One region of the Streptomyces sp. SCSIO 30461 genome, then DNA from elsewhere that is predicted to be linked to it. Evidence: riboswitches for the same ligand, from Rfam matches in the RefSeq annotation. Region 1 holds a riboswitch; each other region holds the start of a gene.
The links. A riboswitch is a leader RNA that binds a small molecule or an ion and turns the genes downstream of it on or off. The one in region 1 is predicted to bind cobalamin.
Positions count from the first base shown of each region.

Region 2: another riboswitch for cobalamin. It lies ahead of V1460_RS35870 (CbtB-domain containing protein); the one in region 1 lies ahead of V1460_RS15665 ((2Fe-2S) ferredoxin domain-containing protein).
Region 3: another riboswitch for cobalamin. It lies ahead of cobN (cobaltochelatase subunit CobN); the one in region 1 lies ahead of V1460_RS15665 ((2Fe-2S) ferredoxin domain-containing protein).
Region 4: another riboswitch for cobalamin. It lies ahead of V1460_RS24510 (cobalamin biosynthesis protein); the one in region 1 lies ahead of V1460_RS15665 ((2Fe-2S) ferredoxin domain-containing protein).

Region 1 is NZ_CP146101.1:3,550,175-3,554,366, reverse strand. Features, by position in the region: gene V1460_RS15670 (ABC transporter substrate-binding protein) at 830-1,864, opposite strand; gene V1460_RS15665 ((2Fe-2S) ferredoxin domain-containing protein) at 1,960-2,349, opposite strand; cobalamin riboswitch at 2,389-2,591, opposite strand; gene V1460_RS15660 (glycoside hydrolase family 15 protein) at 2,929-4,192, shown strand, end outside.
Region 2 is NZ_CP146101.1:7,979,371-7,983,562, forward strand. Features, by position in the region: gene V1460_RS35855 (response regulator transcription factor) at 1-118, opposite strand, end outside; gene V1460_RS35860 (alpha/beta hydrolase) at 387-962, shown strand; gene V1460_RS35865 (CbtA family protein) at 1,117-1,905, opposite strand; gene V1460_RS35870 (CbtB-domain containing protein) at 1,949-2,176, opposite strand; cobalamin riboswitch at 2,216-2,385, opposite strand; gene V1460_RS35875 (histidine phosphatase family protein) at 2,428-3,030, shown strand; gene V1460_RS35880 (DUF1775 domain-containing protein) at 3,033-3,809, opposite strand; gene V1460_RS35885 (sulfatase) at 4,112-4,192, shown strand, end outside.
Region 3 is NZ_CP146101.1:8,015,010-8,019,201, forward strand. Features, by position in the region: gene cobN (cobaltochelatase subunit CobN) at 1-1,931, opposite strand, end outside; cobalamin riboswitch at 1,968-2,106, opposite strand; gene V1460_RS36045 (cobalamin biosynthesis protein CobG) at 2,153-3,481, shown strand; gene V1460_RS36050 (precorrin-8X methylmutase) at 3,478-4,122, shown strand; gene V1460_RS36055 (precorrin-2 C(20)-methyltransferase) at 4,119-4,192, shown strand, end outside.
Region 4 is NZ_CP146101.1:5,468,630-5,472,821, reverse strand. Features, by position in the region: gene V1460_RS24515 (cobyric acid synthase) at 1-891, opposite strand, end outside; gene V1460_RS24510 (cobalamin biosynthesis protein) at 888-1,892, opposite strand; cobalamin riboswitch at 1,924-2,078, opposite strand; gene V1460_RS24505 (hypothetical protein) at 2,242-2,463, opposite strand; gene V1460_RS24500 (inorganic phosphate transporter) at 2,498-3,748, opposite strand; gene V1460_RS24495 (class II aldolase/adducin family protein) at 3,920-4,192, shown strand, end outside.

The DNA of each region.
Region 1 (4,192 bases):
CCCGAGTATCACCGTGTTCGAACACCCGTCAGATGACGAATCCGGCCACAGTCGTATGGTGCCGAGGGTGCGCATCGGCATCTCTGAGGCGGTTCGGATGCCGACGCTGAGGGCCCATGAGCGCGTGTGCACGGCCGAGCCCGGAAAACGAGTGGCCTCTTTCGGTTGTATGCCGCGCCCCGCGGCCGGGGACGCGGCGGGCAGCGTGCCGTTCAGGCGGGCCGCGTCGGATCCGACGTCACCGGGCAGGCGGGCGGGCGGATTCCCAGGTGGCGCCGCGAGTGGAGCGTTCGACGCGGTATGACCCGGCAGCGACGACACCGTGTCCAGGCCGTATCGGTCGACCGGGTGAGTGGAGCCGAAGTCGCTCCGCTGACGGTCGCCGCCGCTCCGGGCTCCGGTCCGGCGCTTCCCGGGCGCTGACGACGGCGCGGCCCGGCATCCGGCTGACGGAAGGATTCCGCCGAGTCGAGCTGGCCGAAACGGGCGCTCGCGTCGGCGAGTCCCGTCGCGGCGCGGTGGAATACGGTCGCCTGCCCAAGGAACGGAGCGAGGAATCGGAGCGCGGAACAGGCCGTTCAGCGCTCGGGCGCCGTCAGGAAGCGCGCCGGCCGGCCGCCGACGCCCTCAACCCCGTACCGCGACGATCGAGGAGGCCATGATGCTCGTCGTGCGGGGTCTGCCGGAGGGCTGCGGCCCCGCGGTCCAGGGCCGTTTGAGGTAAGGATCGTGAAGGTGGTCATCGAGGGTACGGTCATCCGCACCGTGCCGGACCTCCACGGCTTCCTGTCCCGAGCCCTGGATTTCGGCCCCTGCTACGGGGCCGATCTCAGCGCCCTGTGTGACCGGCTGACGACGGAGGTCGAACGGCCGGTGGAATTCGTCCGGAAGGACGCGGACCTCGGCATAGGGAATCCACGCCGGACGGGACCCGGACGCCCAGCACCGTGGACGACAGCGGCAGCACGGCGAACCGCTTGTTCTTGATGGCGGGTACGTCCTTCAGCGCCGGGTTCGCGAGGAGGAACTTCTTCTTGTCCTCGACCGACTGGTCGCCGTAGTCGTAGATGACGATCGCCTCGGGCGCACGCTCTGCCACCTGCTCGAACGACACGTCACCGAACGCCTTGTCCAGGTCGGTGAAGAGGTTCATCCCGCCGGCCAGCCTGATCATCTCATTGCCGATGCCGGCGCCACCGGCGGTGAATGCGGTCTTGTCGCCGCTGTCGTAGACGAAGATCTTCATCGGCGCGGTGTCGGCGAGTCTGTCCTCGACGCTGTCCAGGGTGCCGTGGAGCTTCTTCAACTGCAGCTCCGCCCGGTCCGGCACACCGAAGATCTTCGCCACGTTCCGGATCTCCTGGTCCATGGCGGCCATGGTCACCGGCCCCGACGGGCACTCCTCGATGTTCAGATAGGAGTTGATCCCGGCCTTGGAGAGAGCGTCGCGGCCACGCCCTTCCTTCTCGTCGAAGGTGCTGGCGAAACCGCCGTAGGCGAAGTCCGGTTCGGCGGCCAGCAGTGCCTCGAACGAGGGGTACTCCTTCGCCAGGACCTTGATCCCGTCATAGGCGCCCTGGTACTCCGGCAGGATCCTGTCGTCGAGGCAGGAGGTTCCCACCATGGACCTCTCCAGCCCCAGTGCCAGCATGACCTCGGTCGCGTGCTGGTTCATCGACACCGAACGCTGCGGCGGACGCTGATAGGTCGTCTTCACACCGCAGTTGGACACGGTGACCGGGAACCCCTTGGCAGCGTGATCGGCTGACGGGGCCTCCTTCCGCTCCACGGTGCCTCCGCAGCCGGATATCAGCAAGGCCGCGGCCATGGCCGACAGCAGGGATACCGGGCGCCGGCCCATCATGTGGAAGGTCCTCTCCCGCAGGAGTGGTCCTGTGCGTCCGGGCATCGGCCGGGAGCGCTCGGACTCAGGAGGGTGGAAAGAGCGGTGGCCGCGACTCAGCGCGCGCCACGGGGCATCTCGGAGCGGGCGCGCCGAGGCGGGGCGAAGGCGTGGTCATCGAGGAGGACGGGCCGAGCCGCGACGCCCGGTCCACCCGCCCGCACCCAGGCGGCGATGCCCTCAGTGGCGGCGGTGTCGTTGACGAGGGCGAACCAGGCCGCCCGGCCACCGGCTGCACGCCCATCCGACGAGGGCTGCACAACGATCACGTTGGCCTGGTCGCACACGTCGAGGCAGTCCGAGACGCGAACCGGCGCCTCTTCGGCGAGGCGCGCGATCTGTTCGCCGTGGTCGACACCGGTCACTTTGGCGCTGCCACAGCAGCAGTCCCGGCACACCACGACCCGGCACGGAACCGGACCGGCTGTCGATGGTCTTCTGGGCATCCCGACGAGCCCTCCTCTCCGGGGAAATCCGCCCCAGTCACTTCGAGGAGGCGACCGCGTGAGTCTCCTGGCTCTCGGGTCGATGCTCGTCCCGACCTTCCCACCCGCATCCGGGCAGTGGTCTGTTCGGGGTCCGCTCGCCGATCACAGTGGCGGGACCGCGCCGGATTCACACCGGCTTCCTCGTTCCGCCGTCGCCTTTTCGCCTGACATCATGACAGACGCACACGACAGGCCATAACCCCGGGTGCGTACCGGCCGGTGGCGAAATGTGGCACGCGGGCATCACGCGACCACGGCCGCTCGCGCCGTGCACCTCCGTGTGCTCTCAAACACCTCGTGTACGAACGGGACGGTCCGCGCTCACGCCGAACGGTCCGCGCCACCGGACAAGGCGGCACGGTGCCATCCCCACGGGGCCCTCGATCTGTCCGGTCCCGGCCTTCGCGGCACGGTTCGACGCCGGTTCGACGCAGGTGTGCGCGGCCCGGATTGCGGGACCACGGCACGGGCGTAGGCTGGGAAAACAACGGTCGGCCCGGCCACAGCGGACGTATCCCGGGCGAGCCGGGAGCGAGCGTGAACGCATCCATGAGTGCCGAGGGATTCCCGCCCATCTCCGACTTCGCCTTTCTCAGCGACGGGCACTCGCTGGCACTCGTCGGACGCGACGCGTCGGTGGAGTGGGCCTGCTTCCACAGATTCGACGGGCCTTCCGTCTTCGCGCGGATACTCGACCGGGAACGCGGGGGGCACTTCCGCATCGCCCCCACGACCGACGCGTACACGTCGACTCGGCGCTATCTCCCCGACACCAACGTCCTGGAGACCACGTTTCGTACGTCGGGCGGCGTCGTCACGGTCACCGACTGCCTGCCCGTCCACGTGGACCCGGCGCGGCCCGGCCACCCGGCCCGCAAACCACCGGGGCACGTGCTCCAGCGGCACGTTCACGGTGTGTCGGGCGCGGTCGGCCTCACCCTGGAGTTCTTCCCCGCCTTCGACTACGCACGGTCCGATGCATCCTTCACGCCTGCACCGGACGGAGCCCTCCGGGCCTCCGGTGGCGGCGAAGTGCTGCTGCTGCGGAGTGGTCTGGGCCCACTGGAACCCTCGGCCCGGCAGACGGGGAACGACGGCTTCGTGTCGCACGCCACCGTCCCCGCCGGTGCGGAAGTGGACGTGGTCCTCACCCGGCTGCTCCCAGGCGCGCCCGAGCCGGAGCCGCTCAGCGCCCGGGAGCTGGCCGACCGCGTCGAGGCAACGGTGGCGTACTGGCGTAGGTGGGCCGCCCGGTGCACCTACCGAGGCCCTTACCGGGAGGCGGTGGTGCGCAGTCTGCTGGTGCTGAAAGGGCTCGTCTACGCGGACACCGGGGCCGTGATCGCCGCGCCCACGACCTCGCTGCCGGAGGAGATCGGCGGTGAGCGCAACTGGGACTACCGCTACACATGGGTCCGCGACGCCACGGCCGTACTCGCCACCCTCACCGCAACCGGCTACACGGACGAGGCCCGCCACTTCGCCGACTGGCTGCTGGAGACCACAGCCGGCAGTGCGAAGGAACTGCGGACGATGTACGGCGTCTCAGGGGACAGGGCCCTGTACGAGACCCGCCTGGACCATCTCGGCGGCTACCGCGGCTCCCGTCCCGTGCGGGTCGGCAACGAGGCATGGATGCAGTTCCAGCTGGACATGTACGGCGAAGTGCTGCTCGCGCTGAACTTCGCGCTGCGGCTGCGCGGCGATCGGATCCGGCCGGAGCGGGTCGGATTCGTGCATGACCTCGTCGAGCTGAACATCGCCCGGTGGCGGGAGCCGGACGAGGGCATCTGGGAGTTCC
Region 2 (4,192 bases), 4.4 Mb from region 1:
TGACCGCATCGCCGCCTGGGACCGCCGCGACGACCTCGATGTCGTCCGCCGCGTCGAGGATGTGCTGGAAGCCCGTACGGATCAGGGCTTCGTCATCGACCACCAGTACCCGGATCACGTGTGCTCCACTCGCCTTCCGAGCACTTACCCGATCAGCACCGTTTCGTACCATTCCAGGTGATGCCGACCTACAGCGACCACGCCGAGCGACATCGGCGCGGTCGGCGATGGCAGGCTCACGTGCCACACAGGCGGCGTCCTGGCCGGACGGCGGGGAGACGTCAGCCACTCGGCGGGGCGATTCCGGACGACTGCCGGATGGTTACGACGGGCGACTTCCTCGACTCTTGAGCATACGACGCAAGACGTGCAACGGAGGGCGAGGCATGGACACGTTCAGCTATCCCGCCGGTGACGGTCGCCCGCTGCGGGCCACCCGGCTCGGCACCGGACCAACCCTGGTCCTCCTGCACGAATCGGGCTCAGGCGCGGGCCACGACCACGGCGGTGGTCTGCTCCCACTGGCCCGGCGGCTCACCGACAGCTACACCGTCATCGTGTCCGAGGCGCGGGACGCCGACGATGCCGCCGCGCTCGCCGAGCATCTGGGGCTGGGCAACGCCGCCGTCGGCGGCACCGGCAGGGGAGCCGTCGTCGCGCTGCGAGCGGCGGCCGACCATCCCGAGCCGTTCGGGGCCGCGGTCGTCATCGACGCCGACGAGGTGCTCGGCGCCGTCGGTGAGGGCATCGACGCCCCCGACGGCATCGACCTCTCCACCGTCCGCGTACCCACCCTTGTCATCCCGGGCACCGCCGGGGAGCTGGCCCGCGCACTCCCTCAGGGGAAGCTCGCGAACCTGAGTCCGTGCGGCGACGAGGACCCGGCCCAGTGGATGGCACCCGCGGTATGGGCCTTCCTCACCACGCATCTCACACGGCGGCCCGCGCGGGTCCTCGTGTGACACGCGGTCCTCGTACGGCGCGCGGGTCCTCTCATATGACGGGTCCTCTCATATGACTCGACCGACGTCCGACGAATGACATGACCAACGAGAAGGACCCCGCCCCGGCGCGCCCCCGGGCGGGGTCCATCGTCGTGATCGCCTGCCGGTACCGTCAGTTCACGGCCACCGGGGCTGCCGACTCGCGCGGCCCCTGCGACGCGGCGGCCTTGGGCTCGAGCACCCGCTGGGCGAACTCGCCGAGGATCAGCCCGAGCGCTGCCCAGAGCAGCGCCTGGACGCCGAGCGACGCCAGCCTGAACTGCCACAGGACATCGGCCGGGAAGTGCTCCGGGGTCGCGTCGCCCGCCGGCAGAAAGGCCAGCGCGACACCCACCACCACGGTGAAGACGGCGCCCGCGGCGACCGTCGCGTTCCAGTTGCCCCAGCGTGGTGCCAGCTTCTTGCCGATCAGCACCGCACCGATCAGCAGCAGCACGCTGAACACGATCATCAGGAAGAACATCGCGGTGCGCTGGTTGAGTGTCCCCGGGTCACCGACGGCCGGCGGGTTGGCCGGGTACTTGAGGAACGGTACGAACGCGACGGCGACGAAGCCGCCCGCCGCGACGAGCGCGGCCGTGGCACGGGCGCCGAAGGCCCCCAACCGGCCGAGCGCGAAGCACAGCGCCAGCGCGGTGATGCCACCGAGCGCCGTGCCGTAGACCAGAACAGCCGTGCTCAGACCGGCGGTCGCCTGCACCGCGCGGCTGACCAGTTCCTCCTCCGGCTCGCCACCGCCACCGCCGTGGCCGTGGTGGGCCGCGCCCGCCTCCTCGACCGCGATGGCGGCGTCGATCTGCGGTTCACCGATGAGGTAGGCCAGTCCGTAGGAGAGCAGCCCGGCGAGCACGCCCGCGAGCATGCCGCGGACGAGCAGGGCCCTTACAGTTGCGGAATTCATGTGCGGTTGTCCTGTCCCGTACGTATGGGTTCAGCAGTACGGGTCAGTGGCACGGGAAGCCGAGCAGATGACGGCCGTCGTGGACCCACTCGTGCACGCCCTCACCGGAGAACACGGAGAACGCACCCTGTTCGGCGCCGACGAAGTACAGCATGACGAGCATCAGCAGCCCGAAGAAGGCGGCCCAGGGTGCGACGACGCGGACCGGGAGCTTCACCAGCACGGGCTGGCCAACGGGGATTTCGACGGGTGTGATGGCGGACTGGGCCATACCGGACCTCCTCGGGAACACGCGTCCCGCTTTCGGTGGTGCACGCGATGACGGTCACGGGTCTGACTCACCCGACGGCCCCGTCCCTGGGGGGACTCTGACCGCCTGGCACACAGTGGCGCGACCGTGCCGGTTTCTCACCGGTCTTCCGTGTCTGCCGTCATCCTTTCGGATGAGAGGGTAGCGGTCCGTGAACCCGCCGCCAATAGGGCCTGTGACCAGCGATCTTCATCACACGGAAGGAAGTCCGCATGTCGGTCAGACTGACGCTGCTGTGCGCCGCAGCGGGTCCCTCGGTACGCGGCGAGGCTCGCTTCGGCGGCGGTTCGCTCGACGAACGGGCCGTACACGAGGCAGAAGCTGCGCGGTCCGCACTCCCCGCCGCCCCGGTCGTACTCCGGGCGCCGTCCGTACGGTGCGGGCAGACGGCGGACGCGCTGGGGCTCGACGCATCGGTCGAACCCCGGCTGCGCGACCTGGACCACGGCTCCTGGCAGGGCCGTTCACTCACCGAAGTGCTGGCCGGCGTGGGGCCCGAAGCGGGCCCCGAAGCGGTCCGGCAGTGGACCACCGACCCGGCGGCCGCACCGCATGGCGGTGAGTCCGTGCGGGAACTGTGCCTGCGGATCGGCGGCTGGCTGGACTCCCTTCCAGGGGATCTGCCCCAGGACACCGGACGGCGCGTACTGGCCGTGGTCGAGCCCTCGGTCGTACGGGCGGCGGGCGTGTACGCGCTCGGCGCGCCGCTGCCCGCGTTCTGGCGGCTCGACGTGCCACCGCTGTCCGGTATCGGCCTCACCTGGCACGGCGGAAGGTGGAATCTGCGGCTGGTCGCCACGGCGCCCACCGCCTGACCTCAGGAAGCGGCGCCCCGGCGCTTCCACCAGTAGCCGCCCCCGGCGACGGCAGCGAGCACCACCGCACCGATGACCAGCGCGGGTACGGGCGACGAGCCGCCTTCCCCGGCGTCCTGGGCGCTCTCAGGCCCCTGGTTACCGGTCGCGGGTTTGCCGGACGCGTTCCCCGTGGACTTCTCCGGCGACTTCGCCGGAGATTGCTCCGGTGCGACGGCGCTCGGGCTGGGCGCCACCGGCTTCGCCCCGGGAGCGGCGGGCTTCAGGGCGAGTTGTGGTGCCGGATTGCCGTGCCCATGGCTGTGGCCGTCGCCCTCCCCGCCGCCGGACTCCTCCAGCTCGATCCAGCGGTCGACGCGCCCGTCGCCGTACGTCTGGAGGGTCTTGAATGCCAGCGACTCGGCATCGGGCAACTGCCGCACGGTCACCGAGTACTCCACGTCGTCACCGACGCCGACCGCGGGGCCGGAGACGGTGTAACCGCGCGGGGTGGTCGCGAACTTCCAGCCGTCCGGTCCCTGCTTGAAGGTGACATCGGACGGGAGGATGCCCTCGGGGAGGATGACCTCCATCCTGCTGATGCCCGCGCTGTCGGACTCGGACTCGGCGCTGAAGTCCAGCGTGACGTTCTGGGCGAGGGCCGCGGCGCCCTCCGCCTCGACCTCCACATGCGCCGCCGCGGGGACGGCGAAGGCGAGCGAGGCCGCGAGCGAGGCACCGCTGAGGCCGGCGAGTACGGAAAGGCGGCGTGCGGTGCGCGCCTTGGTGATGTGAGACACGGGTGGCTCCCGGAGTGAATGTGCTGCCCCATCATGGGGCACGGGCAGCGGCTTGAACTGATGGCATCGCCGAACCGTACTGATATCGGCGACCCCGGGCCTCCCGGGTCCGGGCCGTCGTGCTCACCGGGCCAGCACGGAAGGATGTTCGGGTGCCGCTCTGGACGCGCTCTCGCCAAGAACCGCAGCAACCGCAGCAACTGAAAGAACCGCAGGAACCGAAAGAACCGCAGGAGCAGCGGGACCAGGCAGAGCAGCCGACAAGGGGCCGGCTGCCGAGACAGGCCACAACCCAGCCCGACATGCCGGGTGTCGCGGACATCCCCGGCACGACGGAAGCCGCTCCCGAAACTCCCGTCGCCACCAGCGCCGCTCGCGGCTGG
Region 3 (4,192 bases), 4.5 Mb from region 1:
TCGGCACGGGCCATCGGCGGCACGAGGTGGTCGACGAGTGTGGCGTGGACGCGGCGCTTGGCCTGGGTGCCCTCGCCCGGGTCGTTGACCAGGAAGGGGTAGACCAGCGGCAGGTCGCCGAGTGCGGCGTCGGGGGCGCAGGCGGCTGACAGGCCCGCGTTCTTGCCGGGCAGCCATTCCAGGTTGCCGTGCTTGCCGAGGTGGATCATCGCGTCGGCGCCGAAGCCTCCCCCAGAGCCTTCGGCCTGGGAGGCACCCCCAGTCGTCTGGCGGGCGGCGATCCAGCGGTAGGCGGCCAGGTAGTGGTGCGAGGGCGGCAGATCGGGGTCGTGGTAGATCGCGATCGGGTTCTCACCGAAGCCGCGCGGCGGCTGGATGACGATCAGCAGGTTCCCGCGGCGCAGCGCGGCGAGCACGATGTCGCCTTCGGGGTTGCGGCTGCGGTCGAGGAACATCGCGCCGGGCGCCGGGCCCCAGTGCCGCTCGACCTGCTCGCGGAGCTCGGCGGGGAGGGTGGCGTACCAGCGCTTGTAGTCGGCGGCCGGGATGCGGACCGGATTGCGGGCCAGCTGCTCCTCGGTGAGCCAGTCCTGGTCGTGGCCACCGGCCTCGATCAGCGCGCGGATCAGCTCGTCGCCGTCGCCCGACTCGAGGCCCGGGATGTCCTCCGCACCGAAGTCGTAGCCCTCGGCGGCGAGTCGGCGCAGCAGGGCGACGGCCGACGCCGGGGTGTCGAGGCCCACCGCGTTGCCGATGCGGGAGTGCTTGGTGGGGTAGGCGGAGAGGACGAGCGCGAGGCGCTTGTCGGCGTTGGGGATGTGGCGCAGCCGTGCGTGGCGTACGGCGATCCCGGCGACACGGGCGGCGCGCTCGGGGTCGGCGACATAGGCCGGGAGGCCGTCCTGGTCGATCTCCTTGAAGGAGAACGGGACGGTGATCAGGCGCCCGTCGAACTCGGGGACCGCGACCTGGCTCGCGGCGTCCAGCGGAGACAGGCCCTCGTCGTTCTCCTCCCAGGCACTGCGCGAACCGGTCAGGCACAGCGCCTGGAGCACCGGCACGTCGAGCGCGGCGAGCGCGCCCGCGTCCCAGGCCTCGTCGCCCGCCCGTAGCCCACCACCACCCTTGTCCGAGGCACTTCGCGCCGCGAGATTCATTTCAGCCGCCTGGGCCTCGGCGGGCTTGGTGCCGCCCGCGGCGAGCACCGTGGTGACGATGGCGTCCGCGCCGCGCAGCCGGTCGAGCAGCTCGGTCTCGGGAGCACGCAGGGACGCCACATACAGGGGCAGCGCTCGGCCGCCCGCGTCCTCGATGGCGTCGCAGAGGGTGCCGACGAAGGCGGTGTTGCCGCTCATGTGGTGGGCGCGGTAGTAGAGCACGGCGACGGTGGGGCCGTCGGCGCTGCCTGCGGCCTTCGCCTCGCGCTCCAGCGGGCCCCAGGTGGGCGCGGGTGCCGGGGGCTCGAAACCGTGGCCGGTGAGCAGCACGGTGTCGGACAGGAAGCGGGCGAGCTGCGCCAGGTTGTCCGGGCCGCCGTGGGCGAGGTAGGCGTGGGCCTCGGCGGCGATGCCGATCGGAACGGTCGAGGTCTCCATCAGCTGTGCGTCGGGGGCCTGTTCACCGCTGAGGACGACCACCGGCCGGTCCTGTGCGAGCAGCACGTCCAGACCCTCCTGCCAGGCGCGGATACCGCCGAGCAGCCGTACGACGACCAGGCTGGTGCCCTCCAGCAGCATGCCGAGTATGCCTCCCCCGGAGCCTTCGGCCTGGGAGGTGCCCCCGACCGGGAGCCGGGAGGGGTTCGCGAAGCGATACGCGACCGGGCCTTCCGAGGCGCGGGCGCTGAGCAGGTCGGTGTCGGAGGTCGACAGCAGCAGGATCGTCGGCGCGTCCGCCGGGTTCGCGTGCGTAGTCGTCTTCGCTTGCGTCATCGCGTGCGCAGGCCTTCCTCGGGGTTTCCGCGCCCCGGGTGGTCGTGGTCGGCGGGAGTTCCTGACTCACCAGGCCGCCGTTCGTCACCGGCCCGGCTCACAGTGGCGGGACCGCGCCGGAATCACACCGGGCTTCCTCCCCGGGGCCCTGAGACCCCATGCCGCCTGAATAGTAGAGGCTGCCCCCGGAACACACAGCGGCTGCCCGGAACGACGTGGGTATGCTCGCCGCCATGCCGCCCACACCCACAAGCCCCGCGGACCCGGGCGAACCTCGCATACGGGACCGGGGCGACGCCTGCCCCGGAGCGTTGCGGCTGCACTCGGCCGATGATGGACGGCTGGCCCGACTGCGCCTACCTGGCGGCTTTTTGACGGAACATCAGCTTACTGTGCTGGCCGCGGCTTCGGATGGGCTGGGCGATGGATCGCTCAGCATCACCTCCCGGGGCAATCTGGAGCTGCGCGGGCTCTCGGACGCCTGCGGGGCACCGCTCGCGGCCCTGCTGCGGGATGCCGGACTGCTGCCGTCCGAAACGCATGAGCGGGTTCGCAACGTGGTGGCATCGCCGCTTGCCGGACTGGACGGACTGGGCTTCGCCGACGTGCAGTTGTGGACCCGCGAACTGGACGCACTGCTGTGCGGCAGCGAGTGGACGGCGGCTCTTTCGGGCCGTTTCCTGTTCGCCCTGGACGACGGGCGGGGCGATGTGGCGGGGCTCGGCGCCGATGTGACGTTGCTCGCAGGCGAAGGCGGCGCAGCGGTGCTGCGGATCGCCCGCCACGCCTTCCGTGTGGCCGGCTCCGACGCGCCGCGCGCGGCGCTCGCGGCGGCGCGGGCATTCCTGGCGGCGTCGGCCGAAGCGGGTACGGGCGCCTGGCGCGTACGCGAGTTGCCGGCCGGGCTGCACCTCGCGGTGGGCGAGCGGCTTGAGCGGGCGGGGGTGGCGGCGGAAGCTCTGCCGGTCCCTCCGGCCGGGCCCTCGTACCCGGGTCCGTTGCCCGGGTACGTCCCAGGTCCGTTGCCCGGGATCGTGGCGGGCCCGCGCGGCTGGGCGGTGTCCGCGGTCGCGCCGCTCGGGCGGCTCAGCTCCGCCCAGGCGCGGGCGCTGCTGCCCGCGCCCGCCGAGGGCGTCCGGCTCACTCCGTGGCGCGGGGTCGTGGTGCCGGGGTTCACGGATGCCGCCGCCGCCCGAGCGCGGCTGGACGCACTCGGGCGGGCCGGGTTCGTCGTCGGCACCGACTCGCCCCGGTACGGGGTCGGCGCCTGCACCGGGCGGCCCGGATGCGCCAAGTCCCTCGCCGACGTCAGGGCCGACGCCGAGGCCACCCCGGTCGACGGCCAGGGCATCCCCGTGTACTGGTCCGGCTGCGAGCGCCGCTGCGGCCATCCGCGGGGGGACTACGTGGATGTCCTGGCCTCCCCGGACGGCACCTACCGGGTGAGCGTCCACGGCAGCCCCGTATCCGTATCCGTATCGCCCGGTGCGCGGCTCGCCGGCGCCGTCGCCGCAGCCCGTACCGATTCCCGTACCTGTCCACCGAGATGAGCGAGAAGAAGACCGTGTTCGACTACGAGAAGGACGGGGCGGAGATCTACCGCCAGTCCTTTGCCACCATCCGCGCCGAGGCCGACCTCGCCGCGCTCCCCGCCGACGTCAGCCAGGTCGCGGTGCGGATGATCCACGCCTGCGGCATGGTCGACCTCGTCCGCGATCTCGCCTACTCACCCGGCGTGGTGGCCCGCGCCCGCGAGGCGCTGCGCGCCGGTGCGCCGATCCTGTGCGACGCGCAGATGGTCGCCAGCGGCGTCACCCGCAAGCGGCTGCCCGCCGGCAACGACGTGGTCTGCACACTCTCCGACCCGAAGGTCCCGGCGCTCGCCGCCGAGCTCGGCACCACCCGCAGCGCGGCCGCGCTCGAACTGTGGCGCGACCGCCTGGACGGCGCGGTCGTCGCCGTCGGCAACGCGCCCACCGCGCTGTTCCGGCTCCTGGAGATGATCGAGGAGGGGACGCCCCGCCCGGCCGCCGTGATCGGCATCCCGGTGGGCTTCATAGGCGCGGCCGAGTCCAAGGACGCGCTTGCCGCGCATCCTTCGGGGCTGGAACATCTGGTGGTACGCGGGCGGCGGGGCGGCAGCGCCATGGCCGCCGCGGCGATCAACGCGATGGCGAGTGAGGCGGAGTGAGCGCGCAGACACAGGGCACCGGGCGGCTGTACGGGGTCGGGCTCGGCCCCGGCGACCCCTCGCTGATGAC
Region 4 (4,192 bases), 1.9 Mb from region 1:
TTCCTCGGCGCGGTCCCCGAACCGCACGATCACACCGGGTTCGGCCGCCAGCGCGTCCACATCGGTGAAGTTGGACATCAGCGGTACGGCGCACACCGCGACCCGCAGCACGTCATCGCCCAGCGGTGCCGCGGTCACCGACTCGCGTACGGCGCCGCGCAGCGAGACCCGCAGCCCGTCCTCCTCGTCGATGCCGAGGCCGTGGGCGTACGGCAGCACACCGAACGTCCGCCGTCCGGTCAGCCCGTACAGCATCTCCAAACCAGGCTCCAGCAGGGTCACATCGCCGCGGAACTTGTTGACCAGATAGCCCGCGACCAACTCCTGGTCCTCGGGCGCCAGCAGCGCGGTGGTCCCGAAGAACTGTGCGAACACCCCGCCCCGGTCGATGTCCCCGACCACGATCACGGGAAGCCGGGCGGCCCGGGCGATGCCCATGTTCACGATGTCGGTGCGCCGCAGATTGATCTCGGCGGGGCTGCCGGCGCCTTCGCAGATCACGGCGTCATAGGTGCTGCGCAGCTTCTCCAGACACTCCACGACCGGCTCGAACAGCGTCTGCTGCCTCCCCCCGTGGTACCCGCGTGCGCTCAGCTCGCCCACCGGCTTGCCCATCAGCACGACCTGGCTCGAGCGGTCGCTCCCCGGTTTGAGCAGCACCGGGTTCATCAGCGCCGACGGCTCCACGCGCGCCGCCTGGGCCTGCATGGCCTGGGCGCGCCCGATCTCGGCTCCCTCGCGGGTGACGAAGGAGTTGAGCGACATGTTCTGCCCCTTGAAAGGGGCGACCTTCACTCCCCGGCGCACCAGCCAGCGGCAGATCCCCGCCGTGACGACGCTCTTGCCCGCGTCCGACGTGGTCCCCGCGATCAGCAGTCCTCCGCCGCTCACTTCCGCCTCCCCCTCATGGTCGCCGCCGCTCCCAGACCGAGTCGTGCGCCTGCGCACACCGCGAGGGCCAGCAGCCCCACGCGGCGCGACAGCCGCACCGCGCGCTCGATGTCCGCCACCCCGACGGACCTGCCCGGGGCGTTGAGCACGGGCCGGTGCTCGACGCGCCCGCCGTACGAGAGCGTCCCCCCGAGACGTACCCCGAGCGCGCCCGCGAACGACGCTTCCACCGGACCCGCGTTGGGACTGGGATGCTTCGCGGCATCCGCACGCCAGGCGCGTACGGCACCGCGCGGGTCGTCGCCCGCCAGCACCGCGAGGCCCGCGGTCAGCCGGGCGCCGGGCCAGCCCGACACGTCGTCGAGCCGGGCCGACGCCCAGCCGTAGCGCCGGTAGCGGGGCGACTTGTGGCCCACCATGGCGTCCAGGGTGTTCACGGCACGGAAGCCCACGAGGCCGGGCACTCCCGCGACCGCGCCCCACACCAGCGCGCCGACCACGGCGTCCGAGGTGTTCTCGGCGACGGATTCCACGACGGCGCGGGCGATTCCCGGACCGTCCAGGGCTTGCGGATCACGGCCGCACAGATGAGGCAGCCTTTCCCGTGCGGTCTCGATGTCGCCCGCTTCGAGTGCTCCGCCGATCGCCCTGGCCTCCCGGCCGAGCGTCGTACCGCCGACGACGGCCCAGGTGGCGGCGGCGGTCAGAGCCAGGGAAGCCGTACGGGAACGGCGTACGGAAGCGGCCGCCAGCGCAGCCGCGGTGATCGCGCCCCCGGCGCACACCGCTGTGTGCAGGGCGCCCCAGCCGCGATGGTCGCGCCAGAGCCCGCGCTCGACGGCACTCGCGGCCCGGCCGAAGACGGCGACCGGGTGGCCACGGCGGGGATCGCCGAAGAGCAGGTCGCCGGCGATTCCGGCCGTCGCACCGTACGCGAACGTGATGGCAGGGACAGCGACAGCAGGGACAAGTCCCCCCGGCGCCCGCTGCTCGGCAGGCATGTTCGTCCTCACTCAGGGTCCGCGCCCTGGCTCGACGTGATCCGACGGTAGAGAGTTCCTGGCTTCGGCACACGCCCCGGTGAGGGGGTGGATGCCGTGACAGTGGCGGGACCGCGCCGGATTCGCACCGGCTTCCTCTTCTGCCGCCGTAAGTGGCCCCGGAAGTCCACCATGGGCCGCGAACACCCGTCAACTCGCCGCTGACCTGCGACGGGACCGTGTGCGCAGGCCCACATCGGGGTTCCGACGGGTACATACACGCCGGGAGCCGGACACCCCTCGGGGGTGTCCGGCTCCCGGCGTGTTGCTGTGCCGACCGACCGTCGTTACCGGTCGCCCGGTCCGGTCGTCAGGCCACGATCAGATAGATCCCGTACGCCACGGCCGCTGCGCACAGAGCGAAGCAGGCGTACGCGCCCGTGCGCGCAAGGCCAGCGGAGCCTCCCTGCGCGGCGGCTGCCTCCTGCTTGGAGAGGCCCGCGATGCCCAGAGTGAACAGGCCCACCAGGGCGACGGTCACAACGAGACTCACGCCGAAGACGGAGCCCAGAGCTGCCCAGTCGATCTTCATGCTGATTCGCTTTCCCTTACTTCCCTTACTTCCCTCACACCGAAGCGGCGGGGGCGGGGGCGGACTCGCCGGCAGGAGCCGGGATGGTGGCCTTCAGCTCTTCGGCCGTCGCGACGGTGGGCGGCGGGGTCACGGCCGCGATGGCAGTGGTCACCACACCCGGAGCCCCGGTGTCCCCGGCGGTCTCGTCCGCGGTGACGTTGGTGTGGTCGATCGGCTTGCGGCGCGACACGGCCCAGATGGCGCCCGAGCCCGCGACCAACAGGACGGCGACGGCGACTGTGCCCCAGGTGCCCTGACTGGTGAGGAACTCGGCAGCGGCGGCGACCAGGCCGGCCGCCGGAAGGGTGAGGCCCCAGGCGACGAACATCCGGGTGGCGGTGGACCAGCGGACCACACCGCCCTTGCGGCCGAGGCCCGCGCCCATCACGGCGCCGGAGCACGACTGGGTGGTGGAGAGCGAGAAGCCCAGGTTCGAGGAAGCGAGGATGACCGTCGCGGCGCTGGTCTGGGCGGCGAAGCCCTGCTGCGGCTGGAGGTCGGTCAGTCCCTTGCCCATGGTGCGGATGATCCGCCAGCCGCCGAGGTAGGTGCCCAGTGCGATGGCCAGACCGGCGGAGACGATGACCCACATCGGGGGGTTGGAGCCCGGGACGAGGACGCCGCCGGTGACCAGAGCCAGGGTGATGACCCCCATGGTCTTCTGGGCGTCGTTGGTGCCGTGCGCCAGGGAGACCAGTCCGGCCGAGGCGATCTGACCCGTCCGGTAGCCCTTGGTGGTCGCCTTGTCGTTCGCCCCGTTGCCGATCTTGTACGTCAGCCTGGCGGCGAGGAACGCCGCGAGACCGGCGACCACCGGCGCTGCGACGGCGGGGATCAGCACCTTGGTGACGATCGTCCCGTAGTTGACGGCCGAGAAGCCTGCGGACATCACGGCTGCGCCGATGAGGCCGCCGAACAGGGCGTGCGACGAGCTGGACGGCAGACCGAGCAGCCAGGTGAGGAGGTTCCACAGGATCGCGCCGACGAGCGCGGCGAATATCACTTCCGTGCGGATGCCGTCTTCGCTGATGAGCCCGCCGGAGATCGTCTTGGCGACCTCGACGGACAGGAAGGCGCCGACGAGGTTCAGCACGGCGGACATGGCCACCGCCGTCTTCGGCTTGAGCGCCCCGGTCGAGATGGTTGTCGCCATCGCGTTGGCGGTGTCGTGGAAACCGTTCGTGAAATCGAACACGAGAGCGGTGATGATCACGATCCCGAGGAGAAGCGTGATGTTTTCCATTTACCCAGGCTTCTATTGGACGTCAGTGGCCGGTCGAACGTAGGCAACCTGAGTGAACGGAAGGTGAACTCAGCACGGCTCAGGAGTGACTCCTGGAAGGGTACGGCCGTTCCGCTTGCGGGGGGAGGCTCGTGCGGCGCGGATTTCCCTGGTCCCTGACATGATCAGCACATGAGTGGGCGGCAACGGGGTGAGTGGTGCGGGCAGGGCGATGAGGCCCAGGGCGGGCCGGTCGCGCGGGCGTGGGCGGGTCTCGTGGCCACCGCCCGCAGGACCGTCGCGGACGGACTCGTGGTCGGAACCTCCGGCAATGTCTCCGTGCGTGTGCCCGTTGACACGGGCGATGTCGTCCTGGTCACACCGAGCGGAGTGCCCTACGACCGGCTCGGGCCGCAGGATGCAGTCGGCGTGGATCTGCAGGGCCGCCGTGTGCTGGGTGAGCTG